DNA from 2 places in the Bacterioplanoides pacificum genome. Region 2 is predicted to be linked to the other one. Evidence: predicted binding sites of a transcription regulator. Region 2 holds the regulator's gene; the other holds the start of a gene.

The links. Region 2 encodes FliA, which starts transcription of late flagellar genes. Its sites were predicted from a motif close to CTAAAGTTNNNNNNNNNNCNGCCGATA; they were not measured.
Region 1: ACFOMG_RS05905 (DUF5610 domain-containing protein) is a predicted target of FliA. The motif match lies at 3,993-4,019, and genes of this name have one in related genera.

Annotation. Positions count from the first base shown of each region.
Region 1 covers NZ_JBHRYB010000005.1:271,259-278,722, reverse strand. Annotated here, with positions in the region: gene topA (type I DNA topoisomerase) at 1-1,371, shown strand, start outside; gene ACFOMG_RS05920 (ComEA family DNA-binding protein) at 1,513-1,803, shown strand; gene ACFOMG_RS05915 (hypothetical protein) at 1,880-2,590, opposite strand; gene ACFOMG_RS05910 (glutaredoxin family protein) at 2,602-2,853, opposite strand; gene ACFOMG_RS05905 (DUF5610 domain-containing protein) at 2,928-3,959, opposite strand; gene ACFOMG_RS05900 (hypothetical protein) at 4,102-4,386, opposite strand; gene ACFOMG_RS05895 (AraC family transcriptional regulator) at 4,534-5,562, opposite strand; gene ACFOMG_RS05890 (MaoC/PaaZ C-terminal domain-containing protein) at 5,738-6,610, shown strand; gene ACFOMG_RS05885 (hypothetical protein) at 6,802-7,464, shown strand, end outside.
Region 2 covers NZ_JBHRYB010000015.1:111,597-119,060, forward strand. Annotated here, with positions in the region: gene flhF (flagellar biosynthesis protein FlhF) at 1-979, shown strand, start outside; gene ACFOMG_RS15440 (MinD/ParA family protein) at 986-1,804, shown strand; gene ACFOMG_RS15445 (RNA polymerase sigma factor FliA) at 1,808-2,539, shown strand; gene cheY (chemotaxis response regulator CheY) at 2,740-3,114, shown strand; gene ACFOMG_RS15455 (protein phosphatase CheZ) at 3,130-3,915, shown strand; gene ACFOMG_RS15460 (chemotaxis protein CheA) at 3,928-6,201, shown strand; gene ACFOMG_RS15465 (protein-glutamate methylesterase/protein-glutamine glutaminase) at 6,221-7,240, shown strand; gene ACFOMG_RS15470 (flagellar motor protein) at 7,262-7,464, shown strand, end outside.

The sequences.
Region 1 (7,464 bases), on a different contig from region 2:
CTGAAAACCCGCGGCCGTGTTATTCGTTTTGATGGCCACCTGAAAGTGCTGCCTCCGGTCAGTAAAAGTGACGACGACCGGGTATTGCCGGATGTGGCTCAGGGCGAAAAACTCGACCTGCAGGAACTGCAACCAAAGCAACACTTCACTAAACCGGCCCCCCGCTTTTCAGAAGCGGCACTGGTTAAAGAGCTGGAAAAACGTGGCATTGGCCGACCGTCGACCTACGCATCGATCATCTCCACCATCCAGGAACGTGGTTACGTCAGCCTTAAAGGGCGGCGTTTTTACGCAGAAAAGATGGGCGATATCGTTACCAGTCGTCTGGTCGAAAGCTTCGACGAACTGATGGATTTCAGCTTTACCGCCAATATGGAAGAAAAGCTGGATGATATTGCCGATGGCGACATCAACTGGACCGAAGTACTGGATAACTTTTACCAGGATTTCCAGCAACAACTCGAAACCGCCGAAAGTGAACAGGGCATGCGCCCGAATTCACCGGTCGACACCGATATCGACTGCCCGAAGTGTGGCCGACACATGCAGATCCGTACCGGCTCCACCGGCGTATTTCTCGGTTGTTCAGGCTATAGCCTGCCGCCCAAAGAACGCTGCACACAAACACTGAACCTGATCCCCGGCGATGAAGCCATCACCGCCGACGAGGATGAAGAAGCCGAAAGCCGTCGTCTGATGGACAAACGTCGCTGCCAGATCTGTGACGCAGCGATGGACAGCTACCTGCTGGACGAAACCCGCAAACTGCATATCTGTGGTAATAACCCGGACTGCAGCGGTTTTGAAGTCGAACAAGGTCAGTTCAAAATTAAAGGTTACGATGGTCCGACACTGGAATGTGATCGCTGCGGCAGTGAAATGCAGCTCAAATCCGGTCGTTTTGGCAAATATTTTGGCTGTACCAATGACGAGTGTAAAAACACCCGGAAATTACTGAAAAGCGGCGAAGCGGCACCGCCTAAAATGGATCCGATTCCGATGCCGGAGCTTCAGTGCCAGAAAGTCGACGACACTTATGTGTTGCGCGATGGCGCCGCCGGCTTATTCCTGGCCGCCAGCCAGTTCCCTAAAAACCGTGAGACCCGGGCTCCACAAGTGGCTGAGCTGTTATCACACCAGGCTGAGTTACCACAAAAATATCACTACCTGCTGGATGCTCCTCGGGCCGATAATGATGGTAATCCCAGCGTTATTCGCTACAGCCGTAAGACCAAAGAGCAATATGTGATGACAGAGGATGAAAACGGCAAAGCCACTGGCTGGACCGCTCATTTTGTCGACAATACCTGGGTCGTAACAGAAAAGAAAAAAGCCGCTAAAAAAGCACCGGCGAAAAAGAAAAAGAGCTGATTTTTCTGTTATAAAACAGCGTTATTTGTCATACCTAAATCCGAGAAAGGCATCGTTTAAAATGATACTTTTCCCGGATTTTTTCGTTTCTGACGAGCTGTTAAGTTGAGGCTTCCCTTCAGGAAAAAAGGAGTAACAACAATGAAATGGATCGTAAAATCAGCCCTCACCGCGTTGTTTGTACTGGCATCAATCAACAGCCTGGCCGAACAACCCGCAACCCCGATTGATATTAACAGCGCCAGCGCCGAAGAGCTGACGATGCTGAATGGCATCGGAGAGACCAAAGCCAATGCCATCGTTGCTTACCGCGAGCAAAAAGGCCCGTTTACCTCAGCGGAAGAACTGGTACTGGTTAAAGGCATTGGTGAAGCACTGGTCGCAAAAAACCGTGACCGCATCAGCGTCAGCCAGGCAAACGACAAACCTTAATCAAACACGACAGATAACAAAAGGCCTCCAACCACAAATGGTCGGAGGCCTTTTTTATAACGACCAGACTGGCAGATTATTCCGCAATCAGGCAGTTACCCCACTCACAACGGGCAATCAGATAGCTGCCGTCCGGACAACGGGCATCGTATACCTCATGTGGCCAGGCATTTTTCAGCAGTTGCACCTCAGCCCCCGGACAGCCCTGACGACGCGCCATTTTTTCCACCACATAAAACGAACGCCCGTATACCCGTCCGGTTCGTTGTTCGACCGATGCCTTTTTCAGCGCCAGTTCTTTCCCCTGACTCTGAGAACGACGCTGCAGCGCCACCAGGTTATTGTACAGCGACTCATTACCACGCAGGTCGCGTTCACCCTCACTGTATTGCGTCATAATGCCACGGCATAACTGCTCACGATCGCTGGTATTCTGCATCAGTTCCTGCACTTCCTGCTCAGCGGTTTCCACCACCTGCCAGGTCAGCGCCATGGCCAGGCGAGCGCCGGTTTCAGCGCGCTCGTCGGTCACTGTCACCAGGTCATACGCCAGGCCAAAATCAGCACTCTCAACAAAAGCACCGTTTCGTTTCCACCAGTTTTTCTGAGTCATCAGCGCCTGCTGCTTTGCTTCACTGCTGACACCGGTACAGGCATCCACCCAGCTGCGCAGACTGGTATCAGTTTGCAGCGCGTAATAAATTGCCTCTCCGGTCGGTGATAATGGATTGGAAGAGCAGCCAGCCAGGCCGATACATGTCAGCAATACAGCCAATGCAGAACGCATGGGAATTCCCCTTATGATGTTGAGTCCCTGAGATTAAGCCAGGCGAACAATTCAGAATGATTAAACGGCCAGTTCAGTTCCCGGCCACTGTGTTCTTCTTTTAATACGGGGATACGGGTACCGTATTGTTCAACCAGCGTGTCTGATTCACTGATATCTTCCAGATACACGTCCATGGACACTTTCGTCGCTACCTCAACAATTACCTGCTGGGCCAGCTCACATAAATGACAGGCACTGGTGCCATACAAAACGTAGGCCATGTTATTCCTCCGCTAAAACGCCTTTTATTATAGCGACGAATAGCGGCAACGTCCGCCTCAGCAGCGAAACTAAATCAGACCTGAGTTGGGGATTCCGCCGTCAGACCACTCAGCTGTGCCAATCCTTCATGGAAACGATCCCAGATGGGCATCCGCTCCTCCTGGGGTAACAGGTTGTTCACCAGATCCTGCAGTGTGGTTTCCGGTTGTTGCAACGCCGAGGCCTGTTCAATGGCATGCTGGTAAGCGTCGATATAAGACGCCAGCGGGAATTTTAAGCCTTCCAGTTGTTCCGTCGGTAACTGTGGCTGAATGTCCGAGTAGGCCCGGGTGGAGGCAACCACAGTTTTCTGAGTCAGGTTAAGGCTCATCGACGCCAGCTCCGTACCATCAAACCCCAGGTCCATTGCCTGTTGCAACGCGCCCCCCAGATCACCACCGAAAAACCGCTCACTCAGATCTTGAGCGGATTCGAATAATCCCGCCAGTGCCTGCTGCTCGGCGTCATCCAGCTCCCCCTCCACCGACATCTGCCAACCAGACTGACTGACACTGCTGAAACCCAGCTCTCCGCCAGCTTGATACCCGGAGCGCGCTTCCGACTGGGCAAATGACACACTGACTTTGTCACCATCCCGGGTCATTACCTGCAGCGAAAAGGAGTTCGCAACCTGCAACTGCGTAGCACTGGCCAGCAACGCCGGGCTGGCTTCAGGTTGCAGACTTTCGCCCTGCTCCAGACGGTTAATCCCGTCTTCAATCTGAGCCCGGCCAGCGGCAATTTCTTCCTTCAGTTCATCGGTTAACAAGCCGCGGCTTTCGAGAATCGATTCAGCCTCAGCATAACCACGCGCTACGCCATCACGGGCGGCAGCAATTCGCTCAGCAATCCGCTCACTGCTGGCACCGGAAGCGCGCAGGCGCTCAATATCATTACCGATAAAGCCCAGCATGTTGCTGGCAGTTTGTTGCGCGGACTGACGCTCGCCATTAACCAGTTCGTTTGCTAATGGCTGGCTGACACCCGCCGCAGATGCACGATTCGGCTGCTGCGCCGACTGCGATTGCAGAAAACCAAATTGCTGGGGATTGAGAGAAATAGCCATAACCGCCTCCGATCGTCAGTGCCTGAATCAGGTTATCGGCCAGCGATGTTGCGTCTTTAGCCCGAAAACGCCCTTTTTGCCAACAAAAAAGCCTCTGCACCCGAAAAGGTCCAGAGGCTGCTCAGAACAGGAACTCACGGCTTCAGTAACAAATGGCGCCTTGCTGAAAATCATCCTGCAAATTCACCGACCAGGTCACATGTTGTTTCTCCAGCTCATCCAGCAACTCGCGGGTGGTTGCATACATCAGCTGGGTGGTTTTCATCACTTTAAATGCCGCACGACACGCCATCTCATCCAGCGCCATGGTTTCTTCCAGCGACAACACACCGTGATCTGCCAGCGATGTACGCCATTCATGGATATCACCACGTGCCAGCAAGTGGTCAATCAGTGGTTGAATCAGGGACAGTTTTTCAGCAGACATAAAACACCTCGGTACTCAGAACGAGATACCAAGATGCCGCTTCACACGGTGAAAATAAAGATCAAAAATTAAACAGTTCTGTGAGTAAAAAGAAACAGTTACACCATCTGAATCGCTGCTTCTCCCGGCGAACAACCGCTTTAACACTCAGAAAGTGGTTTGTTTCCGTTGATTCCGATATTCAACCGGCGTCTGCTGAGTCCAGCGCTTGAAGGCCCGGTAAAAGGTGCTTGGTTCAGAAAAGCCGGTCAGATAAACAATTTCATCAATGCTTTCATCGGTACCCGACAACAGCCGTTTCGCCAGGTTGCAACGATAGTCAGCCAGCAGCTGATTAAAATTGGTACCGGCTTCGGTCAGACGGGTGCGTAAAGTGCGTGGTTTAATATCCAGCCGGGCAGCAACGTCATCCAGATTCACCTGCCCGGTTTCCAGCACCTCGCCAAATACCTTGTAAACCCGGGACACCACATCCTGCCGTTCCAGTTTGGCAACATGTTCACTGGCCAGCTTTTCGTGCAACTGCAACAACTCTGGCTCCGCATGGGAAGACGGCAGCGCGAGTAAAGCGGTATCAAAATAAATCCGCACATCGGTCTGAGCAAAAGTTACCGGGCACTGATATATACGCTGGTGCTCAGCATCATCCGCCGGCGCCGCATGAGGAAAGTGAATACGGGACGGCTTAAAAGCGTCGTCGGTGACATATTGGAAAAAACGGATCAGCCCCAGGCACATACACTCCGACAGATGTTTTACCGTAGCCACCTTGTCGCTGGCGCTGTCGACCAGAATATAAGCCTCATTTCCTTCAATACCAATGCTCGCCTGAGATGCATCACTCAGCAGTCGCTGGTAATTCAACACCCGTTTAAGCCCTTCTCCGAAGGTTGGGCTGGACAGGAACAGGTATTGTAAAACCTGGCCCTTGTATACCGGCATATGTTCGCCCAGGTGCAGACCGATATCAGAGTCACCACTGACCTCTTCCATCACGTTCCAGAAAATGACCTGAGCATCATGTGGGGTACGCACATGCCGGTCCTCCAGCAACTGCGGTGTAATCCCCAACCGCTGACACACCTCGCCGACGTCCAGCTCCATGCTTAACATTGCCTGATAAGCCAGCTGAATCATAATGCCTGAGTCGCGAAGTTCCGCCATTCCACCGGACATAAGTGCTTGAATTTCCTCGTGAGTGTTTGTGGATTTTGCCAGATAAAGCGCCAGCTGCAAGTCCTTATTGGCCAATCTGACAGTCATCCCACCGGCCAATGCCAATGGGCCTGTGCCGGGGCGAACCTAAACTTACGGGTTGTTTCTTCATTCTCACAGCTCAAGGGTTAGACACATGACTCAGGCGACACGTCTAAATTTCAACCAAACACCAGGCACACTGAGCCAGTATGCCCGCGCTCTGTTCGCCAAAGGTTCGGGCCAGAAAGAACCACAACTGCCGTCACTGGAAGCTATGCAAACCGGTGTGCGCGCCGATCGCAATAAAGTTATCGCTTACGCCGATGTCTGTGGTTTTGATAGTGCCGCTGCTCAGCTGCCGCTGACTTACCCGCACATCCTGGCCTTCCCGCTACACATGGAACTGATGTTACATAAATCCTTTCCACTGGCACTGATGGGGCTGGTGCACATCCGCAACAGTATCAGCCAGTACCGTGCGATTGATTGTCAGGAAAAACTGGATATCCGCTGTTTTATCAGCAACAGCGAGCGCACTGACAAAGGTCTGGAATTTGATATCAAAACGGAAATCGACATTGCCGGCGAGCGGGTGTGGGAATCGGTCAGCACCAACCTGGCACGCATCGGCGGCGGTGCTAAAAAGGTGGCCAGTAATCAGCTACGTCCGGCGTTACCACAATTTGAAATGGCAGAACGCTGGTTATTGGCGAGTAATCTCGGACGGCGTTATGCCCGGGTGTCTGGTGATTCCAACCCGATTCACCTGTTTGCCGCGTCCGCTAAACTGTTCGGCTTTAAAAGCCATATTGCTCATGGCATGTGGAGCAAAGCCCGCACCGCCGCGGCGTTACAAAAAAAGCTGGGCAGCGATGCCTGCCGCATCACCACGGAATTCAAACTACCGGTATTCTTACCCACGACGGTGGAACTGAACTACAACCGGGGTGAGCAGACCATGGCTTTTGATCTGCGCGACACCAAGGGCCAGAAAGTGCACATGAAAGGCGAAATCCAGCGCCTGTAAGGGTTATTATTCCGTCGCCTGCTCAGCAGCCGTTCAACGCCTCATGGCTTGAGCTGCGTCACACAAAAAATGACCCGCAATCAGGAATCCGGGCTTTGCGGTTAATTTGCAACCGCTGCGGGATGTTATTGGTGTCATAAATCGTTATATTCAGCACCTGATCAAAACAACAATAAACGGACTCACCCGATATGACTGTTACACGTTCTCCTCTGCTGAAAGGTGCCGCTCTGCTGCTGCCGTCAGCAGCGTTACTCTGCCCGCTACCCGCTCTGGCCGAAGGCGGTTTTGTCAGCCTGCAAAGCGGCATCACCGATTCCCAGGACATGGATAACTTCAATACCGCCTACAAAATTCAGTTTGGTCCGAATATTCTCGATCAGTTTGCACTGGAATTTGGCCTGCTGGACATGGGCCGTGTGGGTTACGAAGACCCGGTTGCCACCTTCACCGATGTCAGTGACGACATCCCGCCGTCGTTCCGCAATGCTGACCATGGCTCAGTGGCGCGCCAGAATGCCACACAGAATTCCGGTTCCAAAGCCACCTTTACCGGGATATCTGAGGCTCATCCGCGCGGTTTTCTGATCACCTTCCGCTATAAATTCGAGCTGACTCAGGATCTGGATTTCTTCGTCAAAACCGGCGCCAATATCTGGGAAGCGGAATACGACACCATTGAGATCATCGCCAACGACGATAAAACGGTAACAAGACGTAAAGTTAACAGTCGCAAAACCTCCGCCGTTGACCAGATTTCTGGTGGCGGATTCCTCTGGCAGCCGCTTCAGGATCTGGCCCTGAGAGCCGAACTGGAAACCACCGCACTGGATAGCCAGCACTTCAGCCGGGTG
Region 2 (7,464 bases):
TGGTGATGATGCCGTGGATCAGGCCGGGCGTGAGGCACACTACAATAATGTTATTCACGCGATGAGTGGTGAATTACGTGAGCTCAAAAACTGGATGGTCAGCCACCAGGGCAGTGCCTGGGATACCAGCCGACCGCTGACCTGGCAACAATCGCAGTTGTGGCAGCGGTGTCAGGATGTTGGCCTGGAGCCCGCCTGGGCGGATCGCATCGCCAGCCAGATCAGTGATGAGCAATCGGTGGAGCAGGCCTGGCAACAGGCGCTGAAACTGATTGCCCGTGATTTACCGGTGGCGGCGCCGGAGTTATTTGAACGCGGTGGTCGTTATGCGCTGGTTGGTCCGACCGGTGCCGGGAAAACCACAACCATTGGTAAGCTGGCGGCGCAGTTTGTGATTCACCACGGGGCTGACTCCGTTGCCCTGATCACGCTCGATAACTACCGCGTTGCTGCTCATGATCAGATTGGCACTTTTTCCCGTTTATTAGGTGTGGAGTTGCATAAGGTCGGTAACGAAAAAGATCTTAAAGCGGCGCTGCTGAAAACCCAGAATAAAAAGCTGGTACTGATTGATAGTGCCGGTTTAGCCAGTCAGGACCCACATTTTCAGACACAATTGTCTATGCTTAAAAGAACGGGTGCTGGCCTGAAAAAATTGCTGGTACTGCCTCTGACCAGTCAGGGGCGTTGCCTGCAGGAAAACTACGAACATTTTAAAGCAGCTGGCCTGGTCGGCTGTGTATTTACCAAACTGGATGAGTGTTTCAGTCTGGGCCCGGCGATGAGTGTGGCAGCGTTAACCAAGCTGCCGGTGACACTGGTTACTGATGGGCCGCATATACCGGATGATGTGCATTATCCGGATGCCGCTAAACTGGTGCAGCTGGCTGAACAAATGGCAAGAATGGCACGTACCCGCTGGCAGGCAGCGGATGCGATGCATCTGGCCACTCAATCCCGTTTCCAACAAGGAGCATAATCGAGAATGTCTAGGCATCCCGTACAAGTAATCGCTGTCACCGGTGGTAAAGGTGGTGTTGGCAAAAGTAATGTATCGGTGAACCTGGCAATTGCACTGGCCGAAATGGGCCGGCGCGTCGTCGTATTGGATGCCGATCTGGGCCTCGCCAATATCGATGTTCTGTTAGGTATCAGCTCCAATAAAACCATCGAAAATGTACTGCAGGGTGAATGTGACCTGCGCGAAGTGATGGTGCGTGGCCCGGGTGGTATTCGTATTGTTCCGGCGTCCTCAGGAACTCAGAAGTTGTCTCAGCTGAACAGTATGGAGCACGCGGGTCTGATTCAGGCATTCAGTGATATTGGCGATGATGTTGACGTGTTGATTGTTGATACGGCCGCCGGTATTTCCGATACCGTCATGAGTTTTGTGCGGGCTGCTCAGGAGGTTCTGATGGTGGTCACTGATGAACCGACATCAATCACCGATGCGTATGCTCAGATTAAATTGCTGAATCGTGATTACGGTGTATTCCGTTTCCGTATTATTGCCAACATGGTGCGCTCTCCACAGGAAGGTAACGCGTTATTTGGTAAGCTGACCAAGGTAACCGACCGTTTTCTCGATGTAGCGATGCAATATGTCGGCGCTATTCCTCAGGATGATGCCGTTAAACGGGCGGTGCAGCGGCAAAAAGCCGTTGTGGATGCGTACCCGCGCTCGAAGGCTGCGACGGCTTTCCGGGCGCTGGCTAAAAAAGTGGATTCCTGGCCGTTGCCATCGACTCCTCGCGGTCATCTGGAGTTTTTTGTTGACCGCCTGGTACAGGAAACCGGGGCTTGATTTGTGGTAGCTGGAAGTTGTCTGGTGTATACCGAAGTTCAGAATAATAACGCGGACGAGCTGGTGCGCCAGCACGCTCCCTTAGTGAAGCGCATCGCTCATCATATGTTGGGGCGTTTGCCTGAGAGTGTGCAGCTGGAAGACCTGGTTCAGGCGGGTATGATTGGCCTGCTGGAAGCATCGCGTAAGTATGATGGGGGCAAAGGTGCCAGTTTTGAGACTTATGCCGGTATTCGTATCCGTGGCTCGATGCTGGACGAAATTCGTCGTGGAGACTGGGCGCCACGTTCTGTGCATCGCAACAGCCGGCGCATCTCCGAAGCGATTAAGCAGGTTGAAAGTATCAAAGGGCGGGATGCTGAAGACGGTGAGGTGGCGGAACATCTGGGCATCTCACAGCAGGAATATCACGCTATTCTGCAGGACAGTGCCGGTTGCCGTTTATTCAGCTATGAAGAAGTGCTGGAAAAAAATGACGCTGGCGCTGATGTGTTTGCCGGAGAAAATCCGAATCCGCTGGAAGGCATCGAGCGAGGGGCTTTCCAGCAACACCTGGCTGAAGCGATTAAGGGCCTGCCTGAGCGAGAGCAGCTGGTGCTGGCGTTATATTATGACGAAGAACTGAACCTGAAAGAGATCGGGGCCGTGCTTGGGGTAAGTGAGAGTCGTGTGAGTCAGTTACACAGCCAGGCTGCTGCCCGTCTGCGTGCCCGGTTATCCGATTGGCTTAACTGATTTTCTACTTTGTTTCACTTCTCTAACTCCCTGATTTTGAAGGAAACCTGAGTAATGTCGGGTTCCTGATAAATTATTTCCCGATATCCGCTATTGCCACAATCTCTTTCTGGATAAAGCGATAACAGGGTCTACACTAATTCTTAGTAACGACTTGGAATATACAAAGTCGACTAGTGGAGGTCGTTTTGGACAAAAATATGAAGATTCTCATCGTTGATGATTTTTCTACGATGAGGCGTATTGTCAAAAATTTACTGCGTGATCTGGGGTTTACCAACACCGCGGAAGCGGATGATGGCACCACGGCGCTCCCGATGTTGCAAAACGGTGACTTTGATTTTCTGGTAACCGACTGGAACATGCCGGGAATGACGGGCCTGGATCTGTTGAAAAAAGTGCGCGCAGATGAGCGCCTTAAAACCCTGCCGGTACTGATGGTAACGGCAGAAGCCAAACGCGACCAAATCGTAGCGGCAGCCCAGGCTGGCGTGAATGGTTATGTTGTGAAGCCTTTTACTGCGGCCGTTCTGAAAGAAAAAATTGATAAAATTTTTGAACGCGTCGAAGGCTGACGGGAAGGCGAACCGATGGCAGACATCAAATCAAATACGGATGACGCTGCAGTAGGCTCGGAAATCAAATCGCTGGCAGAAAATATGCTGCTACAGCTGGAAAGTGGCGATTTGGGGAAAGCCGTTGCGTTAGTAAACGACCTGAATCAACTGCGGGATCAAACGCTTTATAACGAAATTGGCCGACTGACGCGGGCGCTGCATGAATCCATCAAAAATCTGAGAATTGACTCTGTGGGAGCAGGCTCAGAAATTGAACATGCAACCGACAAGCTGGCCTATGTTGTTGAAATGACGGATAAGTCGGCCAATCGCACTATGGATCTGGTCGATGCCAGTCTGCCGTTGGCGTCTGATATCAACAGTCGGGCAGAGGAGTTGTCACACCAGTGGCAGCGTTTTCTCAATAAAGAACTGAAGCCGGATGAATTCCGGGCTTTATCGAAATCCATTAATTCGTTTCTGAAAGACAGCGCATTACAGTCTCATAAACTGCAGGGACAGCTATCCGACATCATGCTGGCGCAGGACTTTCAGGACCTTACCGGACAAGTCATTCATAAAGTGGCAGAGCTGGTAAGGGATGTGGAGATCCGTCTGGTAAATCTGGTGGCTATGGCCGGCCATGTTGATTCCATTACGGGGATTACCCATTCAGATTTAGACACTGCAACAGAACAATCAGCAGATCAGGAGGGAGCGGATATTGCTGCCGAAGGCCCGCAGATTAATAAAAGCAGTGATGATGTAGTGAGTAGTCAGGATGATGTTGATGATTTGTTATCCAGTCTTGGCTTTTAAAGGAGCTAACGGATGAGTTTCGATGCAGATGAAGAAATACTCCAGGACTTTCTGGTTGAGGCCGGAGAAATTCTGGAATTGCTCTCCGAGCAGCTCGTCGATCTTGAGCAACGCCCCGATGATAATGATTTACTGAATGCAATTTTCCGGGGATTCCACACCGTTAAAGGCGGCGCTGGCTTTCTGCAGCTTAATCCTTTAGTGGACTGCTGCCATGCAGCGGAAAATGTATTTGATACGCTGCGTAATGGTAATCGCGGTGTTAACCCAGACTTAATGGATGTGGTTTTACAGGCACTCGACAGCGTTAATGAAATGTTCGAGAGTGTGCGTTCAGGTGTTGAGCCGGAATCAGCGGATCCGGCGCTGATCGAGCGTCTGCATCAGCTGGCATTGCCGGTCAGTGCCGATGAAGCACCAGCCGCCGACCCCGTCAGTGAAACCCCGGTTAGTGAGCCAGAAGCGGTTCCTCCGTCGGTGGTGGAATCCCCTGCTGCAGAAGACTCCGGTGATATTACCGATGATGAGTTTGAGCAATTGCTTGATGCGCTGGATGACAATACTGATGCCCCGGCTCCGACAGCGCCGGAAACTGATTCCGGTGCCGAACTCTTTGACGACAATGATGATTTTATTGATGTCAGCTCCTCCAGTGATGACGGAGAGGATGATGAAATTACCGAAGAAGAGTTTGAAGCGCTGCTTGATCAGATTCATGGTAAAGGTAAACACGTCAGTGCGTCGGACGTGCAGCAGGAAAGCAGCACAGCTGACGCTGGTGAAACAGCAACCGGCAGTGTGGCCCCGGCAACACCTGACGGTGGTGATGATCTGATCACCGACTCAGAATTCGAAGAGTTACTGGATCGGTTGCACGGTAAAGGGAAGCATTCAGCGACCACGTCCGCTGAACCGGCGGCGGCAGCACCAGCAACAGAAACACCTGCAGTCGAGAAACCAGCAGTCGAGAAACCAGCTGCTGCCCAACCCCCTGCCCAGCCTAAGCCAGAACCCCAGCCTCCGGCAAAACCTGCTGCAGCGGTTGCTAAAGAAGCACCAAAGCCCGCCGCCAAACGTCCGCCTGAAAAAGAACACGCTCCGGCTGCGGAAACGACGGTCAGGGTTGATACCAAACGCCTTGACGACATTATGAACATGGTGGGGGAGCTGGTTCTGGTGCGTAACCGTCTGGTGCGTCTGGGGCTGGAAAGTAATGATGAATCGATGGCTAAGGCCGTTGCCAATCTGGATGTTGTCACGGGTGATTTACAGGCCTCCGTGATGAAAACCCGGATGCAGCCGATCAAAAAAGTATTCGGCCGTTTCCCCCGGGTTGTACGGGATCTGGCTCGTCAGTTGAAAAAAGAAATCAATCTCGAATTACGCGGTGAAGAAACCGATCTGGATAAAAATCTGGTCGAGGCGTTGGCTGATCCTTTGGTTCACTTAGTGCGTAATGCTGTCGATCATGGTGTGGAAATGCCGGATCAGCGGGAGCAGGATGGTAAGCCCAGAGTTGGTACCGTTGTGCTTTCGGCAGAGCAGGAAGGGGATCACATTCTGTTGATCATTCAGGATGATGGCGGTGGTATGGATGCTGAAGTATTACGCCGTAAGGCGGTGGAAAAAGGTCTGATGGACCAGGACGCCGCGGATCGCCTGACCGAAAACGAATGTTATAACCTGATTTTTGCTCCGGGTTTCTCCACTAAAGAGCAGATTTCTGACGTGTCCGGTCGTGGTGTGGGGATGGATGTGGTGAAAACCAAAATCACCCAGCTTAACGGCACCATTAATATTGAATCCAAAATGGGGGTTGGCACCGGTATCCGTATTAAGGTACCGCTGACGCTGGCGATTATGCCAACTCTGATGGTGATGCTGAAAGATCAGGCTTTTGCCTTCCCGTTAGTCAGCGTTAATGAAATATTCCACCTGGATCTGACCCAAACCAATATTGTTGATGGTCAGGAAGTGGTGGTTGTGCGTGAAAAACCGATTCCATTGTTCCACCTCAAACGCTGGCTGGTGCATGGTGAAGAACATGCCAGGGCAGATGAAACGGCCCACGTCGTGGTGGTCTCGGTCGGAACAAAACGTGTGGGATTTGTGGTTGATCAGTTGATCGGACAGGAAGAAGTGGTGATTAAACCGCTGGGGAAAATGCTGCACGGTACCGCAGGAATGGCGGGTGCAACGATCACTGGTGACGGTCGGATTGCCCTGATTCTCGATATACCGAGCATGCTGAACCATTATTCCTCAAAGCAGGTTTCTGCGGCCTGATTTATACAAGGGGAACTGAGTGAGTATTCGTGTTCTGGTGGTAGACGATTCCGGATTTTTCCGGCGTCGTGTTGCTGAGATTATTAATGGCGATGGCCGCATGGAAGTGGTGGGCTCGGCAGCCAATGGCCGTGAGGCGGTAGAAATGAACGCCAGCCTGCAGCCGGACGTCATCACGATGGATTATGAGATGCCGGTCATGGATGGTATCACCGCTGTGCGGACCATTATGCAGCAGCGACCGGTGCCAATCCTGATGTTTTCTTCACTGACATTTGAGGGTGCCCGGGTCACTCTGGATGCACTGGATGCCGGTGCTGTCGATTTTTTATCGAAAAATTTTGATGCCATTGCCAAAGGCACAACCGAAATCCGTAAAACCCTGACCGATAAAATTGCCGCCGTGGCCCGCAAGCAAAGCCGGGTTGTAACTGCACCTGCGCCACGTCGTACCGAACAGCGCAGTCTGAATAAGACTGAGCTGGTGATGATTGGTACTTCAACCGGCGGGCCTGCGGCATTACAGACTCTGTTTAAAAGTATTCCCGGCAGCTTCCGGACACCGATTGTGATTGTCCAGCATATGCCGGGTTCCTTCACCAAAGCGTTTGCTGAGCGACTTAATGGTATGAGTCCGCTTACCGTTAAAGAGGCGGCAGAAGGTGACGTGCTGAAGCCGGGCCATGTCTATGTTGCACCGGGTGGTATGCAGCTGATGGTGGATAAACGCGGTGGTGGTTCCATTCATATTCATGAAAGTGATCAGCGGGTGAATTATCGCCCCAGCGTTGATATTGCATTTGCTTCAGCGGCAAAACATTTTGGCCGCAGTACGCTGGCCGTGGTGCTGACGGGTATGGGAGCTGATGGCAAAGAGGGCGCGAAACTGCTGAAAAAATCCGGCTCGGTTGTCTGGGCCCAGGATGAAGAGTCGAGTGTGATTTTTGGTATGCCGCTGGCGGTGATTAAAGAAGGACTGAATGATGAAGTCCTGGCACTTAATGACATTGGCCCGAGGTTAGCGAAAGAACTCGGCTAACGTCAGGTTGAGGAGGGTGGCATGGATCGCTGGAGTCTTGTGGTTGTTTTGCTGGCACTGGCAGCAGTTGTCTCTGGTCATCTTCTGGAAGGTGGCAGTCTGTCTTTATTGTGGAACCCGGCAGCGGCTTTGATTGTCTTCGGTGGCAGTCTGCTGGCGGCCTGTGCACAGATTCCGCTGTCGTATTTTCGTCCGCTTTTGCAATTATTGGGCTGGCTGATTGT